Regions from separate parts of the Serpentinicella sp. ANB-PHB4 genome, predicted to be linked through region 2. Evidence: riboswitches for the same ligand, from Rfam matches in the RefSeq annotation. Region 2 holds a riboswitch; each other region holds the start of a gene.

Region 1 (6,538 bases), on a different contig from region 2:
ATGTAACGAAGGATCTAGATTAAAGGTAGCTTCGAATTCATTCGAAGGTTTCCCGTAGATCATTTTGTTAAGATACAGTAGCTCCGAATTTATTCGAAGATGAGCATAATCATTTAGCTTTTGATTTTCTTGACCAACTATCTACTGACCAACTGCAACGCTGTCATCCTGAGCAAAGCGAAGGATCTCGGGTTTAAGAAATTTGCCTTTGCCTTTCGCTCTTCCTAACCAACTAACTACTAACCAACTGACCAACTGAAAGTTATGCCTTTCCTTTCCAACTTTCCCCTTTCCGACTTACCAACTTTCTACTAACCAACTAACCAACTTTCCAACCCATTCTAATTATTTTTTGCTCCTCCCCTTAATATAGATAGATTAGGAGGGGAGCACATGGATAGACTTTTTGATTATATAACCCGAGAGGTAATGGTACTTTTAATTGCAGCAATGCCCTTAATGGAATTGAGAGGAGCCATACCTATAGGCGTTTCATTGGGGTTACATCCCTTGCATGCTACTGTACTTGGCATATTAGGGAGTTTGGCACCAGTGCCTTTTTTACTAATATTTATAAAACCTATTGTTATCCGTATAAAAAATTTACCATGGATTAATAAATTAGTAAATCGAATGATCCAAAGAACTAGGAGGAAAGGAGATAAAATAAGGAAATATAGCGTGATAGGCCTAGTTTTATTTGTTGCTGTCCCCTTGCCAAGTACTGGGGTGTGGAGTGGATGTCTAGCCGCAGTTTTATTTAATATTCCATTTAAGCATGCACTACCCTCTATTGCATTAGGAACTTCTATAGCTGGGACCATTATGTTTATACTGAGCTATGTTGCTGTGCATTTGTAGAGCGCTTAAAAAGGTATGCTAATTAATAATATTTTTTACTTGACAATAAAACAATGGAAGTGATAGTATTAATACGCAATTGAATAGAGATCTTGATTCCTTATCAAGAGAGGTGGAGGGATGGGCCCGATGAAACCCGGCAACCATAATGCTTTTAAGTATGGTGCCAATTCCCCCAGAATTAAAATTCTGGAAGATGAGGAGAGGTAATCGATAATAGGAACCTCTTCTTCAAGGAGAGGTTTTTTGTTTTGTTAAAAAGCTCCCAAAAGATTTGGAATACAAGGTATTTTAAAGGGTATAGTAATAAAATAAGAAAAATATAGGAGGGACACGAATGATAAAAAGACTATTTACATCTGAGTCGGTTACGGAAGGACATCCAGATAAAATTTGTGATCAAATATCAGACGCGGTATTAGATGCCATTTTTGAGCAAGACCCTAAGGCAAGGGTAGCTTGTGAAACAACAGTAACAACAGGCTTAGTACTACTTTCAGGAGAAATAACAACAAACTGTTATGTAGATATACCGAAAGTTGTTAGAAAAACAATAGAAGAAATAGGCTATACAAGAGCCAAGTATGGCTTTGATGCAAATACATGCGCAGTTTTAACTTCGATTGATGAGCAATCCCCAGACATTGCAATGGGCGTTGATGAGGCTTTGGAAAGTCGTGAAGGAGAAAAAGATGCAGATCTAGAAGCTACTGGAGCGGGAGATCAAGGGTTAATGTTTGGATTTGCATGTAATGAAACACCAGAGTTAATGCCATTACCAATTTCTTTATCTCATAAACTATCTAAACGTTTAGCAGATGTTAGAAAAAATGGCACATTACCTTACTTACGTCCTGATGGAAAAACCCAAGTAACCGTTGAGTACGAAGATAACAAACCTAAAAGAGTAGATACCATTGTTATATCTACCCAACATAGCCCTGAAATAGAGCAAAAAACCATTGAACAAGATATGATACAGCATGTAGTAAACGAAGTAGTACCTGTAGAATTACTTGATGATGAGACGAAATACTACATAAATCCAACAGGTCGATTTGTAATCGGTGGGCCACAAGGAGATGCAGGTTTAACTGGAAGAAAAATTATTGTTGATACCTACGGTGGCTACGCAAGACATGGTGGCGGTGCTTTTTCTGGAAAAGATCCAACAAAAGTAGACAGATCAGCAGCTTATGCAGCTAGATATGTAGCGAAAAACATTGTAGCAGCAGGACTTGCAGAGAAATGTGAAATTGGATTAGCATATGCCATTGGCGTTGCCAGACCAGTTTCTGTACTAGTTGAAACTTTTGGAACAGGAAAAGTAAGTGATGATAAAATTGCTGAATTAGTTCAAAAACATTTCGATTTAAGACCAGCAGCCATTATTAAAAACCTAGATTTAAGAAGACCAATATACAGACAAACAGCTGCCTACGGACACTTTGGAAGAACAGATATATCACTTCCATGGGAGCAAACAGACAAAGCTGAAATATTAAAACAAGAAGCTTTTCAATAAACAAAAAAAAGAAAATCATTCAACAGGATGATTTTCTTTTTTGTTTTTTGTTTATTATTTTAATTTGACTTGTACCTTCGAATTCATTCGAAGGTAACCACAATGATCTGTCATTCACTTCCCTTTCCCCTTTCCACTTTCCAACTTTCCAACTACTCTTATCGTACCCCACCGCCTTTATGTTATAATAAAAACAACATAAGCTTTAGGAGGCAATAACGTGGTTGAATTACAGGGGCAATTAGTAGAAATTATATTCTCAAACGAGGCCAATGGATATACCGTGGCAATACTTTTATCCGAAGAGGAAGAAGTAACCGTTGTCGGATATTTACCAACCCTAAAGGCTGGGGATAAAATACAAGTGCAAGGAAACTGGAAAATACACCCTGTATACGGACAACAACTGGAGATAACTCAGTTTAGAACCATCATGCCCTCAACGGAAAAAGAAATCTTAAATTATTTATCCTCTGGGGTGATCCCTGGAATCGGTGAAAAAATGGCGGAAAGAATTATTGACTACTTTGGTACAAAAACATTAGAAATAATGGAAAAAAATCCAGATAGACTTCGAGAAGTATCAGGAATAGGACAGTCCAAGGCAGAGAGTATTAAAGTTGCTTTTCAAGAACAGCATGAGCTTCGGGAAATTATATTATTTTTAAATAAATACAATATACCAACTAGCTTTGGTGTAAAAGTGTATAAAAAGTATGGAAGTCAAACGATTGATGTCATTCAAGAAAATCCCTATCGATTAGCAGAGGATATACACGGAATTGGGTTTCACACATCAGATCAGATTGCTAGAACCCTAGGGATCCCTTTTAATTCAAAATATCGAGTTTCCGCAGGGGTCCAATATACAATTAACAGCTTTCACTTAGAAGGACACACCTATATTCCAGGGGAAATGTTAATAGAAAAAACAGCAAAACTATTAAATATAGATGAAGAAGGGATCAGTGAAGGTATACAGCACTTAGCCCTAGATCAAAAAATACAATTAGAGCGCATGGCCGATGATATTAACATTTATAGTATGCCTTATTATTATGCTGAAACAAATGTGTGTAAAAAAGTGATAGAACTTTCTCAAGTACAATTTGAAAAAGTGGATATTGACGTAGAGGCAACACTCTTAAGCATTGAAGAAAAAGAAGAAATTCATTTAGCTGAAAATCAAAAAGAAGCAATTAAACAGGCCATGGACAAAGGACTACTTGTTATTACAGGAGGACCGGGAACTGGGAAGACCACAACTGTAAATACTTTAATCAAGGTTTTTGAAGCACTCGACAAAAAGGTTATACTTGGTGCGCCCACAGGAAGAGCAGCAAAAAGAATGACAGAGGCCACAGGAAAAGAATCAAAGACCATTCATCGACTTTTGGAGTTAGGATTTTCAGATGAGGATCAGGAATTTGGATTTTTAAGAAATGAAGAACAACCTTTAGAAGCAGATGTTGTTATCATTGATGAAGTATCCATGGTAGATATTATTCTAATGAACAGTTTAATAAAAGCAGTCGGGTTAGGAACGAGACTTATTCTTGTAGGGGACGTAGATCAACTTCCTTCAGTAGGAGCAGGGAATGTGCTGAAAGACATTATTAGCAGTAATATTATAAAAGTTGTAAAACTAAATGAGATTTTTAGACAGGCCCAAGAAAGTATGATCATTGTGAATGCCCATAGGATTAATAAAGGGGAACGGCCTGTTTTAAATAAAAAAGACAAAGATTTTTACTTTATGTCAAAGGGAAACCCAAGGGATATTTTAGGTACAATTATAGAACTAGTCATTAAGAGACTTCCAAAGCACTATGGGTTTGATACGATGAAGGATATCCAAGTTCTTTCCCCTATGAAGAAAGGGGAGCTTGGAACCATTAATTTAAACAAGCAGCTGCAACAACATATTAATACGCCAGCCCATTATAAAGAAGAAAGGGTTTTAAAAGAGAAAACCTTTAGGGTTGGGGATAAGGTCATGCAGATTAAAAACAATTATACTTTGAAATGGCGAAATATTGACGAGGATGTAGAGGAAGAAAAAGGAGAAGGTGTATTTAACGGAGATATAGGTTATGTGCATGAAATTGATAGCCAGGAACAGATACTCAGTGTACTATTCGAAGATGGTCGGTTAGTGGAGTACGATTTTGTCAGACTAGACGAGTTAGAATTAGCCTATTGTGTTACAATTCATAAAAGTCAGGGGTCAGAATTTCCAGTTGTGGTGATGCCAGTTACTTGGGGACCTCCCATGCTACTTACTAGAAACTTACTATACACAGCAATTACCCGGGCAAAATCCTTAGTAGTATTGGTAGGAAACGAAAAATATTTAAAAACAATGATTGATAATAATAAAATTACAGAGCGTTATTCTGGATTAGGAACAAGACTTAAAAAATTCTATGAGTTTCATACAGAAAATCCCTAAGGAAATTAAAAGCGTAAAATGCAACATAAGTGGATATCTATATAATAAAAATAAAACTAAAACTAAAAAAGTTTGTCATTCTGAACGAAGTGAAGAATCTTGGGTTTGTTATAATCTCGTAGCTTCGAATTCATTCGAAGGTTTACTATTTGGCATGTATAATAGCAATTTGTAGAGGCGAATTCATTCGCCGCAATACTACACCAATGAATTATTTACAATAAAGAAGGAAAATCCCGAAAATTGTAGAATATTTAAATATGGATACAAAAAAAGCGTGGATAAAAGAACTAAAAGCCTATGGAGAAGCCTTTCTCGATTTTATCTATCCTAATATACACTGCATGACATGCGGTGAGGATATAACCAAAGATTCAAAAAATAATATTTGTACCTTTTGTTATGAAAAAATTAAATTTGTTCAGGGGGTTCAATACCCTTATGGCATGACTTACTATGATCGTATTATCTCTGTAGCAGAATACAAAGGACCGATTAAAAAAGCTGTAAAGGATTTTAAATATTACGATAAAGTTTATTTAGGTAAACTGATGGCAAATCTTATGGCAGATCGAATTAGCCAAGAGGAAATAGACTTTGATAGCGTCGTAGCCGTTCCATTACATGGGAGCAAGGAAAAATATAGAGGATATAATCAAGCACATATACTTGCAAAACATTTAAGTAGATTATTAGATAAAGAATATATTAAAAATGCATTAATTAGATCAAAAAACACAGAAGATATGAACAAACTTACAAAAACAAAACGGATAGAAAATGTCCGGGATGTTTTTGAAGCAAATAATAAGATAGCATTGAAAAATAAACATATATTATTAGTAGATGATGTTTACACCACAGGTGCAACGGCGGACGCCTGTAGTCAAACACTATATAATGGTGGTGCAAGACGTATAACCGTTGGCACTTTTGCAAAGGCAAGAATGAAGGGGACATCATAAACTATTAAAGAACATATAAAATGAGTTACTAATCTGAAGATCAGATATATTTAAAATAAATAGGAGGGATCGATTATGGATTTAAGAAATTGTTCTAAATGTGGTAGAGTATTTTCCTATAAGGGTTCTACAGTCTGTTCCAGATGTGCTAGCACCTACGAAGATGATTATAAAAAAGTAAAGGATTATTTATACGATAATCCTGGAGCATCGATATCAGAAGTTTCTGAAGAGACAGAAGTTCCGGAAAAGCAAATATTAAAATATTTAAGAGAAGCCCGAATTGAAATTAGAGAAGACAGCAATTATTTACTTGATTGTGAACGTTGTGGCACTGGCATTAAGTCCGGCAGATACTGTGATAAATGCGCAGGAGAAATGAGAAGAGAGTTTGGGGCTGCTATTAAACCAAAAACCGAATCGAAGAAAGAGGAATCAAAAAAAACAAATACAAAAATGCACGTTGCAGATATGAGAAAAAAAAGATAAATAAATATAAAGAAACACCTCAATTGTTCCGATAGTATTAGTATAAGACTAAATTGGAAAGTTGAGGTGTTTTTTATGAAGATTTTTAATAATCCCCAATTATCGAAGGTAATGAACTTATACAATAAAAATAAAAGTGCTGCTGTAGATAAAGCCGAAGGTGTTAAATCTAAAAAAGATCAGGTGGAAATATCTGACAAGGCAAAAGAATTTCAAATTGCTATGAAAGCATTTAAAGCATTACCG
Region 2 (6,538 bases):
AGCACTTTAGTATTTAGTAGAGTATATGGTTTAGGTGGAAAAGAATTTTTCATACAAGATGCAGTAGACTTATTAAATGAAGCATTAGAAGTTGCAGAGCATGGGAAAATTAAAAATACTTTTAGTTATGTTGGTTCATATGAAGGAAATAATAATACGGAGGCAAAACAATATATTGATAAACCTACAGTCGAATACTTTGATAATGGTGTAACAGTTGAAAAAGAAGAAACTGGAGTGCTTAGTGTCAAAGGGGTGAACACCCGTAATATGACGGGGTTACCAAAAAGAATAGCTCCTGGTCATCAAGCCTGTCCTGGATGTGGAATATTTCCCAACTTAAACTTATTGTCAAAGGGGCTAAATGGATATGTAGTTTTTTTATTTCAAACCGGATGTGGAATGGTTGTAACAACCGGATATCCACATACAGCATTTAGAAGTACATATATCCATAATTTATTTCAAAACGGTGCACCGACCCTTAGTGGAGTTGTTGAAATGTTTCATGAGAAACAAAGACGAGGAGAGATACCACAGGATACGGATATTACTTTTGTTATGGTCAGTGGTGATGGTGGTATGGATATTGGAATGGGTCCCGCAATTGGTACTGCAATAAGAAATCACAATATGATCATTTTTGAATATGATAACGGTGGGTATATGAACACTGGGTACCAACTTTCTTATACAACGCCCCACTTAGCTGAAAGCAAAACATCAATTGTAGGCCCTTCATTTGAAGGAAAAAGCTCATTTCAAAAAGGGGATGAGTGGAGCACTTTTCATAAAGATACACCTATGATTATGGCAGGTACCCATATACCTTATATAGCTACTGTAGCAGAGTCTCATCCTGTTGATTTTATTAAAAAAATTGCAAAAGCACAATATGTATCAAAGAAGGAAGGATTAGCTTATGTAAAAGCAATTTCAGCTTGTCCGTTAAATTGGAAAAGTCCCCCTGAAGAACAAAGAAGTGTGATTGGGACTGCTGTTGATTCTTGTTACTTCCCTTTATTTGAAATATACCATGGTATAACCACACTGAATTATGATCCTGAAAAATCAAAAAATAAGATTCCTGTGGCAAGTTGGTTTAAGCGCATGGGAATAACAAAACATTTATTAGAAGAGAATAATAAAAAGCGAATGGAAAGTATACAACATGAAGTAGATCGTCGTTGGATGAGACTGAAAGCTTTAAGCGAACATCCTTTACTGTAAAAAATAATAAGATGAAAGAAAGCGCGTATTTTAATTTTTATACGCGCTTTTCTTGATAGAAATACTTTTATTTAACAAAATGTTTTGTTAAAAATCCAAATAATAATGTTGTTATCGTATCTGCCTTTTCTAAAATAGCAGCATGTCCACAGTCTGGAATAACAACAAATTCTGATTGTGGTAAGTTGTTGGCGATAATTTTTGAAAACTTTAAGGAAGTAATTACGTCATTTTCTCCACATACGACTAAAGCTGGACACTTTATATTACTTAATTGGGGAGTTAATCCAACACCATTATTAAATGTTTTATATAACTGAAGTTGGCCAAAATAAAAGTCATCAGGAATATTTTCCATTTCTTTTATTTTTTGTTCAATACCCTTTTTATATTTTTCAAGGAAAGTATTACTATAAACAGCAGGTGCACAACTCCAGAAAAAGTCATGGGCGTTTTTTGTAAGGGCTAAAGAACGCCATGATTTAATATGTAGTTTAATAATCTCATCAGCTTCACTAAGTGAATTGATAATCGTAATCGTTTTTACACTTTCAGGATAATCTGTAGCAAACCGCATAGCTACAGCACCACCATAGGATGTACTAACTGCATGAAATTCTTTTATGTTTAAGAAATCTAATAGCGCCTTTGCCTCAGAAGCATGTTCTGCTAAAGTATAGGGACCTTCAGGCTTATCAGAAAGAAGTTGGCCTTTAAAGTCATGAAGAATTATTTTGCAGTTTAATTTTTCAAGAGCGTCTAAAATTGGAGTCCAAGTACCAATACCAGACATGATGCCATTAAATAAAATAATCGTTTCTTCAGCATCAGGATTGCCTTTTATTTCGTAATATAGATTGATGTCATTTACTGTAAAATAGGGCATTTTAATCGCCTCCTTTGATGTTATTATATTACTTTGCAAAATAAGTGCCAATAGATAATATATGCCAAATATGCTGTATAAATATTAATTTTAAAAAGTCACATAAATTAAGTAACATTATGTGACTTGTAAAACTAGATATTAATCATTAGAATTGTTTAAATATAAGTATGATATTAACAAAGATACAATTTGATACATGTTACAATTAGTTACTATATTTAGATTTTAGTATAAAGAATTTTCTTTATTTTGATGATATTTGGTTACCTATTAGTTTGAACTCCTTGTACTAATATTATTAAACTAAAAACTGTTGTATACACTGTACTATACCCATAGAAGTATACAATTCCACAACACCTTAAATAGGCATATTCCATTAGGATTGTAAATATAACAACGTTCACACCTATAGAAATGCCTACTAGCAACTTGATAAAAATAAGTATACGATAACGAATGAATTATAGAGTTTCCTATGGAAAGTGGTATTAGTAACTTTTTTTATGTTAGGTTAACTTTGTGCTATTTAATGCTTGATCTAAGTCTGTAATTAAATCCTTTACATCTTCTAAACCTACAGATAATCGAATCATATCTTGTGTAACTCCTGCTAACTTTTGTTTCTCTTCGCTTAACTGTGCATGTGTAGTACTCGCTGGATGAATAACTAGAGATTTAGCATCAGCAACATTAGCTAATAATGAAAAAATTTCTAGGTTATCTATAAATGTTTTAGCCCCATCTATTCCACCCTTAACACCAAAAGTAAAGATAGAACCAGCACCCTTTGGAAAATATTTTTTTGCTAATTCATAATATTTATTATCTTTTGTGCTAGGGTAGTTAACCCAAGAAACTAAGGGATGATTTTGTAAAAAATTAGCTATTTTTTTTGAATTCTCCACATGACGAGCTACTCTGAGGGATAAAGTCTCAAGTCCTTGTAGAAGTAAAAAAGCATTGAATGGACTAAGTGAGGATCCAGTATCTCTTAAAAGCTGAACCCTTGCTTTTATGATAAATGCTAATTCTCCTAAATATTGAGCATATCTAATACCGTTATAACTATGATCTGGTTCAGTAAATCCAGGAAATTTACCACTGTCTGCCCAATCAAAATTCCCTGAGTCAATTATTAATCCACCAATTGATGTACCATGACCTCCAATAAATTTTGTTGCAGAGTGAACGACAATATCAGCACCAAAATCAATTGGTCGAATCAAATAAGGAGTACCAAAAGTGTTATCAACTATTAAAGGAATACCATTCTCATGAGCAATGTTTGCAACAGCTTCAATGTCTACTAAATTAATACTTGGATTACCTATTATTTCAAGATAGATAGCTTTTGTATTACCTTTAATAGCTTTTCTAAAGTTTTCTGGGTTATCTGGATCTACAAATACTGTATTAATACCTAACTTAGGTAACGTTGTTGAAAATAGATTATAAGTCCCTCCATAAAGGGTACTAGCAGAAATAATTTCGTCTCCAGTATTAGCAATATTTAAAATAGAATAGGTAATGGCTGCTTGTCCTGATGCAACAGCTAATGCCCCAACCCCTCCTTCTAGAGCCGCAATTCTTTGTTCAAGAACATCTGTTGTTGGGTTCATAATTCTAGTGTATATGTTCCCGGGCTCTTTTAATGAAAATAGATTAGCTGCATGGTCAGTATTGTTAAAAACATAAGAGGTAGTTTGATAAATTGGAACTGCTCTAGAACCCGTAGTAGGATCTGCTTGTTGTCCTGCATGTAGCTGTAGTGTGTCAAATTTTAAACGCTTCTTACTCATAAATAATCGCTCCTTTAAATTTAGAATTTAAAAACAAAATAACCTCTTTCATCATTTGAGGATGATGAAAGAGGTTATTAAAAAACTTATATTTATACAAATATAATCGTCTATAAAAGGCCTCTCTCATCTTTCAATATCTTTAATATTGCTGGAGTTGGCACCTTTCATAACGTATATGAAGGTTGCCGAGGTTTCATCGGGCCAGTCCCTACACCTCTCTTGATGAGAAAAATTATTAATTTTTTATAATAGTACTCTATATTTTTTAACATGTCAATAAAAAAACTTAATTTGAAATTTACCAGTTTGCTTTATTCCGGTTGAAAAAGGGTTGTTGACAAATATCTTTCCCCTGTATCAGGCAAAATAACAACAATATTCTTTCCCTTATTTTCTGGTCGCGTTGCAATTTGTGTAGCGGTATAAGCTGCAGCACCAGATGAAATACCAACTAAAAGCCCCTCTGTTTCAGCAATTTTTCTTGATGTTTCAAAAGCTTGTTCATTACTTACTTGGTATATTTCGTCTATAATATCTCTATTTAATATACTAGGAGTAAAGCCTGCACCAATACCTTGAATCTTATGAGGACCAGCTTTGCCCCCAGATAGAACTGGTGAATCTGTAGGTTCTACTGCTATTACTTTTATGTCAGAATTTTTCTCTTTTAAAATTTCACCTACGCCAGTAACAGTACCTCCTGTACCAACACCAGCTATAAAAATATCAACTTTCCCTTCTGTATCTCGCCAAATCTCTTCAGCAGTGGTTTTTCTATGAATATCTGGATTAGCTGAATTTTCAAATTGTTGAGGCATATAAGCATTAGTGGTATTATTCACAATTTCTTGGGCTTTATCTATAGCACCTTTCATGCCTAAAGAGCCTGGAGTTAATACAAGCTCAGCACCTAAAGCCTTTAAGAGACTTCTACGTTCTAAACTCATCGTATCAGGCATTGTTAGAATTAATTTATAACCCTTTGCAGCTGCAACATAAGCCAAAGCAATACCAGTATTACCACTAGTAGGTTCAACTATAATAGTACCTTTTGTAATTAGGCCTTTATCTTCTGCATCTTTAATCATTGCATATCCAATCCTATCTTTAACACTTCCACCAGGGTTAAAGTATTCAAGTTTTCCAATTATAGCGCTATTAATACTATATGATTTTGAATAATTACCCAACTCTAACATGGGTGTATTCCCAATTAATTCAGTAATATTTTTCTTGATTTTCATAAAAACACTCCCTTTATTTTAAATTGAGAAATCACATAACTAATTATGCGATTTATTAATTATATATAGAACATATATCCAGAGTTACTGTTCATCTTTATATATTCATTGGTTAATTCTTCAAGGGTTTGATCGTAAATAAAAGTTTGAACTTTTTCATCAATTTTATCCCATAAGTGTATTTTTAGACACTGCTCTACAAGATTATCTGTAGGCTGTGTATTAATAACGGATAAATTCCCTTCTAGTACTTTTAGAATAGCGCCGATTGTAATCTTGGATGGGTCATCACCTAAAATATACCCACCTTGAGGACCTTTTACACTTTTAACTAATCCAGATTTTTTAAGAGGCGAAAAGAGCTGTTCAAGATAGTTAGTAGATAGATTTTGTCTTTCTGCAATAACATTTAAAGGTATGTAACTACCTTTATAGTTTATCGCTAAATCAATCATTGCAATTAATCCATATTTTCCTTTTGTAGATATTTTCAATATATCCCTCCTATTAACCTACTAATCTTATATGATTAATAATATAATAAGGGTTAAAAACCTATTTGTCAATTCAAATTGGAAAAAAATATAAAAATACATATTGAGTACCTAGACAGGGTATAGTAAAATAAGGTGAATAAGGAGTGAATAGAACATGGAAAAAATACCAACGGAAGAATCTTTAAAAGCACAAAAATCTATTTTAGACCGTTTAAATAGAATCGAAGGACAAATAAGAGGTATAAAAAGTATGATTGAAAAGGGAACTTATTGTGACGATGTGATTAACCAAATAGAAGCATCTCGGTCTGCACTTGGCGCCGTAGAACTTATTTTAATGGAAAGTCATTTAAAAAATTGTATAACAGATCAACTAAAGGCTGGAAATGATGAAGAGATTGAGTCATTATTTAAAATGGTAAAGAAGCTAATGAGGTAAAAGATTAGATTTTAAGTTTGGAGTTGTATCACGGCTTCAAATACAAAAAGCGCTAATTACATATAAAAAATAATAACTAGAGGCCATAGGCCTCTAGTTATTATTTACCATATTACGATAAGCACGAACATTTTCTTGGTGTTCTGCAAAAGTCTTACTAAACACATGGCCGCCTTCACCTAGTACGTAAAATAAGTAATCATGATCTTCAGGATAAAGAGCAGCACGTATAGATTCTTCACTAGGTGACCCTATTGGACCAGGTGGAATACCATCTCTACGATAGGTATTAAAGGGTGTATCTTGATCTAAATGTGCGTATAACACTCTGTTAATATGTTTTATCCCTTCGCCATATCCATAAATAACAGAAGCATCAATTTGGAGACGCATTCCTTGCTCTAATCGATTATATATAACCCCACTTATTTTTT
Region 3 (6,538 bases), on a different contig from region 2:
TGGGACTCTGAAAGCAAACAAAATGCAATTCTTGATTTTGTAGAGAAGTACAATATCGATTTAAATAAAAGTTATGCATATGGGGATACAAACGGTGACTTTTCAATGTTGAAGTTGGTTGGTTTCCCAACTGCTATCAATCCTGCAAGAGAGTTAATTACAAATATTAAAAAAGATGATGAACTAAAAAAGAAAACCACAGTGATTATCGAAAGAAAAGATACAATATATAAAATGAATGCGGAAGTAGAAATTTTATAAAGCTTAATAATAGGACGTTTCAATGTGAAACGCCCTATTATTTTTTTGTATTTACAACAACATTATCGGTTACAATTTGTCTACTGATTAAGGGTATATTGTTTAATTAATCAATGTATAAGTGTTATCAATTATATTTAACCCTTCAACGTTAGATGTTGTGTAGATTTCTTTCTCTTTTGTTAACACTACACCATCAACACCTTCTAGAGATTCTAACAATTCCAGTCCTCGTTCTAATCCCATAATAAATACCGCTGTTGAAAGGATATCAGCATCTATGGAAGCGTCGGATATAATCGTTACACTTCTAACTTCATTATCAGTTGGATAACCAGTTTCAGGGTCTAAAATATGATGATACTTCACATTATTTTCAACAAAGTAACGTTCATAATCACCTGAAGAAACAATCGATTTGTCAGCTAAGGCAATAGACATGACAACTGAACCACTAGAACTATCAGGGTTTTGGATTCCTACGTTCCAAGGGTCGCCATCGGCTTTATTACCTAAAGCGTATATATCTCCTCCAAGATTTACAAGACCGCTATTTATTCCTTCATCTTTTAAAACATTTATCGCTTCATCTACAGCATATCCTTTTGCGATTCCGCCTAAGTCCATAGCCATTTCCGGATCTTCAAGTTTAACAGATCCATTATCAATACTTATATTTTGAATATCAATATGCGCTTTAGCTTTTTGTATTTCATCTTGAGAAGGTACTCGTTCATTTTCTTTTCCGATCCCCCATAAATTAATAAGTTTTCCAAGCCCTATGTTAAAAGTGCCATCTGTAAGATCGAAGTATTCTAAACCTTTGTTTATAACAAATAGTGTGTCTTGGGAAACATCAACATAAGACTGACCAGCAGATAAATTTACTTGGTAAACATCACTTCCTTCTATAGAAGTGCTCATTGTATTTTCAATATCTTTTATACGGTCGTAAGCTTTACGAATCGCTTCATTTCCTATTTCTTTAGATTCAGCAAAAACCTGTATTTGACCCATCGTCCCAAGAACGAAGTCAACTTCTTGTACTAATACTAGCTCTGATTCTTGTCCTTGTTCACTACTACAGCCTACAACGACAAAAAGTGTAGCAATAATTAAAAAAACTATTTTAGTTTTTATTTTAAACATATTATAACAGCTCCTTTTCTGGATAATATTATAGCAATATTAATTATGAAAGTAAACAAACATAGTATTTAGCAAAATTTGTTTAATTATAAGTAATGGGGGTATTAATATACTGGAAAAGTTATAATAAACAGAGCACTTTCCGACTATATGGGCCCTTGCAGAAGAACAGAAAGTGTTGAAGCAGTAGACGAACTGAAAGTTTTTTAACTAAAGCGACCTAGGCGCTTTTAAAAAGTCTTATATCTATTACAAAATTTTAGCATTCTGAAAATTTCATTAATTACAACAATTTAAAATGCAATTGATTAATATCAAAATATCGTTTATAATCATTTTAGTCATGTATTGTCGATTATTGGCGAACTTTGACGAATATTTAACAATCAAAAACAAGGAGGAATAGAAATGAAAAAACTATTAACGATTTTATTAGCTGTAGCAATGATTTTTGTTATCGTAGGATGTTCTTCAGATACACCAGCAACTGGTGGAGACGCAACAAATACGTATCAAGATGGTACATACACTGCTTACTCTGATGCAGGAGCAAGAGGTTATGGTATGGCAACAGTAACAATTGAAGATGATGCGATCGTAGATGTGCAAGTAGCTGAATTTAATGATTTCGGTGAAGAAAAAGATTCAGATTACGGATATGATGCGTTCCATGATGCAAAAGAAGAAATGCCAGGTAGATTTGTTGAAGCAAACAGCGCTGACGTAGATGTATTTACAGGAGCAACAAGCTCAAGTAACTACTGGAAACAATCAGTAGAAAGAGCATTAGAAATGGCCCTTGTAGATACTAGTGATGCAACTTACTTCGAAGGTGTATTCCACGGAGTTTCGGATGTAGATGAAAGAGGTAGTCGTGGGATTGCAAGGGTAACAATCGAAAATGATAACATCGTAGATGTTGAGTTAAAAGAGACAAGAATGGATGACGAAGAAGAAGTATTAAAAGACGAAGACTATACATTTGAGCAATGGCATGAAGCTTTAGAAGAAATGCCAGGTAGATTTGTTGAAGCAAACAGTGCAGATGTGGATGAATACACTGGTGCAACAAGTTCAAGTAACAAATGGCAACAAGCAGTAGAAAGAGCCCTTGAAAAAGCAGCTAAATAATATGTTTATTATAAAAATCTTATCCCACAAGGGGTAAGATTTTTTTTGTAAACATTTAAAGGGAATAACGTATCATATATCAAGGAGGGGTGAGTTATGAAGCTAACGAGTAGATATTTAAGGCTTTTATCACCATATATGCAAGGTCCTGATGTAATGCATGTACAAGAACGGTTAACAGAGTTAGGTTTTTACGATGGACCCATAGATATGATATATGATGAAGAAATATTTGAAGCTGTGAGAGCCTTTCAAACTGATTATGGGTTACCGCCTGATGGCATTGTAGGACCAGATACTTGGAATGCTATAGGACTAAGTCCTGAAAGAGAGTATCCTATTCCAGAAGAAGGGTATACTATTGAGATCGATTTAGAAAGAACAACACTTACGCTAAAAAGGTTTACAGAGATACTCAATGCCTATCGTGTTGCCGTAGGGACACCATCAACACCAACACCTGTAGGAGATTGGCAAATAATACAGAAAACAAGGAATCCCGGTGGACCATTTGGAACAAGATGGATGCGGATAAATGTGCCTTGGGGAGGCTATGGAATACATGGTACAGACGAACCAGAATCAATTGGTACCGAGGCAAGTAGAGGTTGTGTGCGAATGTTTAACGAAGATGTAAATGAACTTTACGACATTGTTCCTTTGGGAACACCGGTAAAAATTACAGGGGATGTATTTACTGGACGAATACTGGATGTTGATATAGAACCGGGACCAGATGTTTTCGAAGTAAAGACAATTCTTACCCTCTTAGGATACTATGATGGAGAGATAGATGGTGTGTATGATGCACAAACCCAAGAAGCAGTTCGAAACTTTCAGAGAGATTTCAATATTTTTGCCGATGGGGTAGTAAGTGTAGATACCTATCAGGAACTTATACTTGCAAGGGACCAGTATACAGATAATAGAGAACCATAAAGTTTAACTATAGTACTTGACATACTTCGAGGAATAGATTAAACTTGAATAAATAATTCTGAAATTTTAAAAAATAAATATTCTTATCCAGAGTGGTGGAGGGACTGGCCCGATGAAACCCGGCAACCTGCAATATATATGCAAGGTGCTAATTCCTGCAGAACTAAGTTCTGATAGATGAGTAAGGGTTAGATCAAAACTACTTTTCTCATTAGAAAAGTAGTTTTTTTATTTTGAAAAAGAGATAATATTAATTAATTGAGGTGATGATGAACCGTGATACATAATATAGATATCCAACATTTAGAAAAAGAAAAAATACTAAGGCATTTGGGGTACCAAAAGGGCAAGACTGAACTAACAGAAAAGATGAGCCAATTAATTGAAGACTGTATTGATGAAGCCAAACGTTTAATTAATCCAGTAGGGATATATCAGACATTTGAAATTAAGCAAATAAATAAAGAAAAAATTTATTTAGCTGATGTAGATTACCAAATTAAGTCCGCTGATATAGAGCAGTTATTAGATGGAAGTAGGTATACTACCTTTATAGCCGTTACTATTGGACAGCAACTTGATAATCACATAGATAAACTAAATGAAAAAGGAGAATATACTCGAGGGCTGATTATGGATGCAATTGGTTCAGAAGCGGCAGAAGAATCAATAAACAAATTAAATCAAATTGTAGAACAAGAAGCTTTACAGAATGGATATAGATTAACAAGGAGATTTAGTCCAGGATATGGGGATTTTACAATTACAAATCAAAATAGTATTTTAGATCTGTTAAATACAAAGGAAATAGATCTAAGGATTACAGATAGTAGTATTTTAATACCTAGAAAATCTGTTACAGCTTTAGTTGGGTGGACAAAAAAGAACAATACAAATAGAAAAGACAAATGTAGCTACTGTAACTTAGAACATTGTTCTTATCGTGAAGGTGCAAACTACAAATAATTAAGGGAAAGAGGTTTGAGTAAATGAATAAAAAAATGTTGACTGATTTATTGTCAAAAAAAGTTTTGGTTTTTGATGGAGCAATGGGAACAATGCTTCAAAAAAAAGGTTTAGTGTCGGGGGAATGTCCAGAAATATATAATTTAAATCAAAAAGAAATAATAAAAGACATCCATAGCGCATACATCGATTCAGGCGCGCATATTATTCAAACAAATACTTTTGGGGCCAATAGAATAAAGTTAAAAGCATACAACTTAGAAGGTGAAATTACAGAAATAAATCAAGAAGCTGTTCGTCTTGCAAAGCAAGAGGAGAAAGAAAATGTATTAGTAGCAGGGGATATAGGACCAACAGGAAAATTATTATATCCCTTAGGAGATCTACTCTTTGATGAGGCTTATGATGTTTTTTTTGAGCAGGCAAAATTATTAATTGATGCCGGTGTAGATTTACTAGTTATAGAGACAATGACAGACATACAAGAAGCAAGAGCAGCTGTGATTGCAGCAAAAGATGCCGGTGATGTTCCTATAATATGCACTCTAACTTTTGATGAAAAACAAAGGACGTTAACAGGTTCCGATCCAGAAAGTATTGCTACTATTTTAGAGGCAATAGGGGTAGATGTACTGGGTATAAACTGTGGTTTTGGCCCAGATTTAATGATAGATATTGTAAAACGTATGAGAAAGGTTACTGATAAAAATATAATTGTTCAACCAAACGCCGGATTACCGGTGTTAGTGAATGGGCAAACCCAATTCAATTTAACTGCAGATGCTATGGCTAGTTATGTAGAAGCATTAGTAAAAGCAGGTGTTAATATAATTGGCGGCTGTTGCGGTACGACCCCGGAGCATATAAAAGCGATTAGAAAAATGACCAATAAGCTACAACCAGAACCTAAAGCAGAAATTCCATTTACTAAATTAGCGAGCATGACAAAAACATTAATACTAAACGAAGATCTCCCTACTAAAGTAATTGGAGAATGTATTAATCCCACAGCAAAAAAATATTTAGCAGAAGCCATAAAAGAAAATAAATTAAGTGTCCTCTCCAAAGAAGCAGTAAAGCAGGTTGAAGCAAATGCAGATATTATTGATGTAAATGTCGGCGTGAATCTGACTGAAGAGCGTCAAGTGATGAAAGATGCTATTTATGAAATTCAAAGAAGTATACAAGCGCCGGTGAGTATAGATACGGTAAATTTTGAAGCAATGGAAGAAGGGCTAAAAGCTTATAGTGGAAAAGCTTTAATTAACTCTACAAATGGGGATGAAAAACATTTACATAAAGTTTTACAATTAGCAAAAAAATATGGAGCTGCAGTTTTAGGATTGACGCTGGACCATAAAGGAATACCGAAAAAAGCAGAGGAACGTTTTGTTATAGCCGAGAAAATCGTAAATACAGCAGTAGAGTATGGTCTTAATCCTAAAGATATATTTATAGATACCCTTGTCCTAACGGCAGGTGCACAACAAGATCATGCATTAGAGAGTATTAAAACCATACGATTAGTTAAAGAAAAACTTGGCGTAAAGACTGTGTTAGGAATTAGTAATATATCCCATGGATTACCTAATCGAAATGTATTAAATAGTACGTTTTTATCCATGGCATTAGAGGCGGGGCTAGATATACCAATTTTGAATCCATATATAGAAAGCATGTGGACAGTTATTAAAAGCTCGGATGTACTAACAGGAAAAGATAAAAACGCAAAGGAATTTGTGAATTATTTTTCTGAAGAACAAGAAGAAAAGCATCAAAATAGGCATGTAGATACAAATATTGAACATAATCTGTTTAAAGCAATTAAAAATGGAGAAAAAGATGCTTGTGTTCCTTTAGCAAAGCAGCTAAAGAAAGAAGGGCTTGCATCTATAGAAATCGTAAATAAATGTATTATACCTGCATTAGAAGAAATAGGGAAAAAATATGAAGAAAAAATATTTTTCTTACCACAACTTTTACTAGGTGCAGAGTCTGCACAACAGGTTTTTAATTACTTAGAAAAAGATTTGAAGACGGTAAAAGAGAAAAAACTTGGTACAGTTGTAATAGCAACAGTAAAAGGTGATAT

The links. A riboswitch is a leader RNA that binds a small molecule or an ion and turns the genes downstream of it on or off. The one in region 2 is predicted to bind S-adenosylmethionine.
Region 1: linked by a shared signal. The riboswitch ahead of metK (methionine adenosyltransferase) and the one ahead of RH915_RS06995 (homocysteine synthase) in region 2 are both predicted to bind S-adenosylmethionine.
Region 3: linked by a shared signal. The riboswitch ahead of RH915_RS11240 (vitamin B12 dependent-methionine synthase activation domain-containing protein) and the one ahead of RH915_RS06995 (homocysteine synthase) in region 2 are both predicted to bind S-adenosylmethionine.

The regions. Positions count from the first base shown of each region.
Region 1 covers NZ_JAVKGO010000013.1:451-6,988, forward strand. The annotation lists gene RH915_RS09670 (COG2426 family protein) at 394-861, shown strand; SAM riboswitch class I at 959-1,064, shown strand; gene metK (methionine adenosyltransferase) at 1,199-2,386, shown strand; gene recD2 (SF1B family DNA helicase RecD2) at 2,607-4,838, shown strand; gene RH915_RS09685 (ComF family protein) at 5,099-5,803, shown strand; gene RH915_RS09690 (TIGR03826 family flagellar region protein) at 5,879-6,292, shown strand; gene flgM (flagellar biosynthesis anti-sigma factor FlgM) at 6,368-6,538, shown strand, end outside.
Region 2 covers NZ_JAVKGO010000006.1:141,983-148,520, reverse strand. The annotation lists gene RH915_RS07005 (thiamine pyrophosphate-dependent enzyme) at 1-1,230, shown strand, start outside; gene RH915_RS07000 (alpha/beta fold hydrolase) at 1,298-2,116, opposite strand; gene RH915_RS06995 (homocysteine synthase) at 2,629-3,921, opposite strand; SAM riboswitch class I at 4,045-4,153, opposite strand; gene cysK (cysteine synthase A) at 4,236-5,168, opposite strand; gene RH915_RS06985 (RrF2 family transcriptional regulator) at 5,228-5,662, opposite strand; gene RH915_RS06980 (metal-sensing transcriptional repressor) at 5,820-6,104, shown strand; gene mltG (endolytic transglycosylase MltG) at 6,198-6,538, opposite strand, start outside.
Region 3 covers NZ_JAVKGO010000024.1:1,312-7,849, reverse strand. The annotation lists gene RH915_RS11260 (HAD family hydrolase) at 1-261, shown strand, start outside; gene RH915_RS11255 (FAD:protein FMN transferase) at 364-1,410, opposite strand; gene RH915_RS11250 (FMN-binding protein) at 1,819-2,541, shown strand; gene RH915_RS11245 (L,D-transpeptidase family protein) at 2,638-3,480, shown strand; SAM riboswitch class I at 3,561-3,664, shown strand; gene RH915_RS11240 (vitamin B12 dependent-methionine synthase activation domain-containing protein) at 3,757-4,446, shown strand; gene RH915_RS11235 (homocysteine S-methyltransferase family protein) at 4,470-6,538, shown strand, end outside.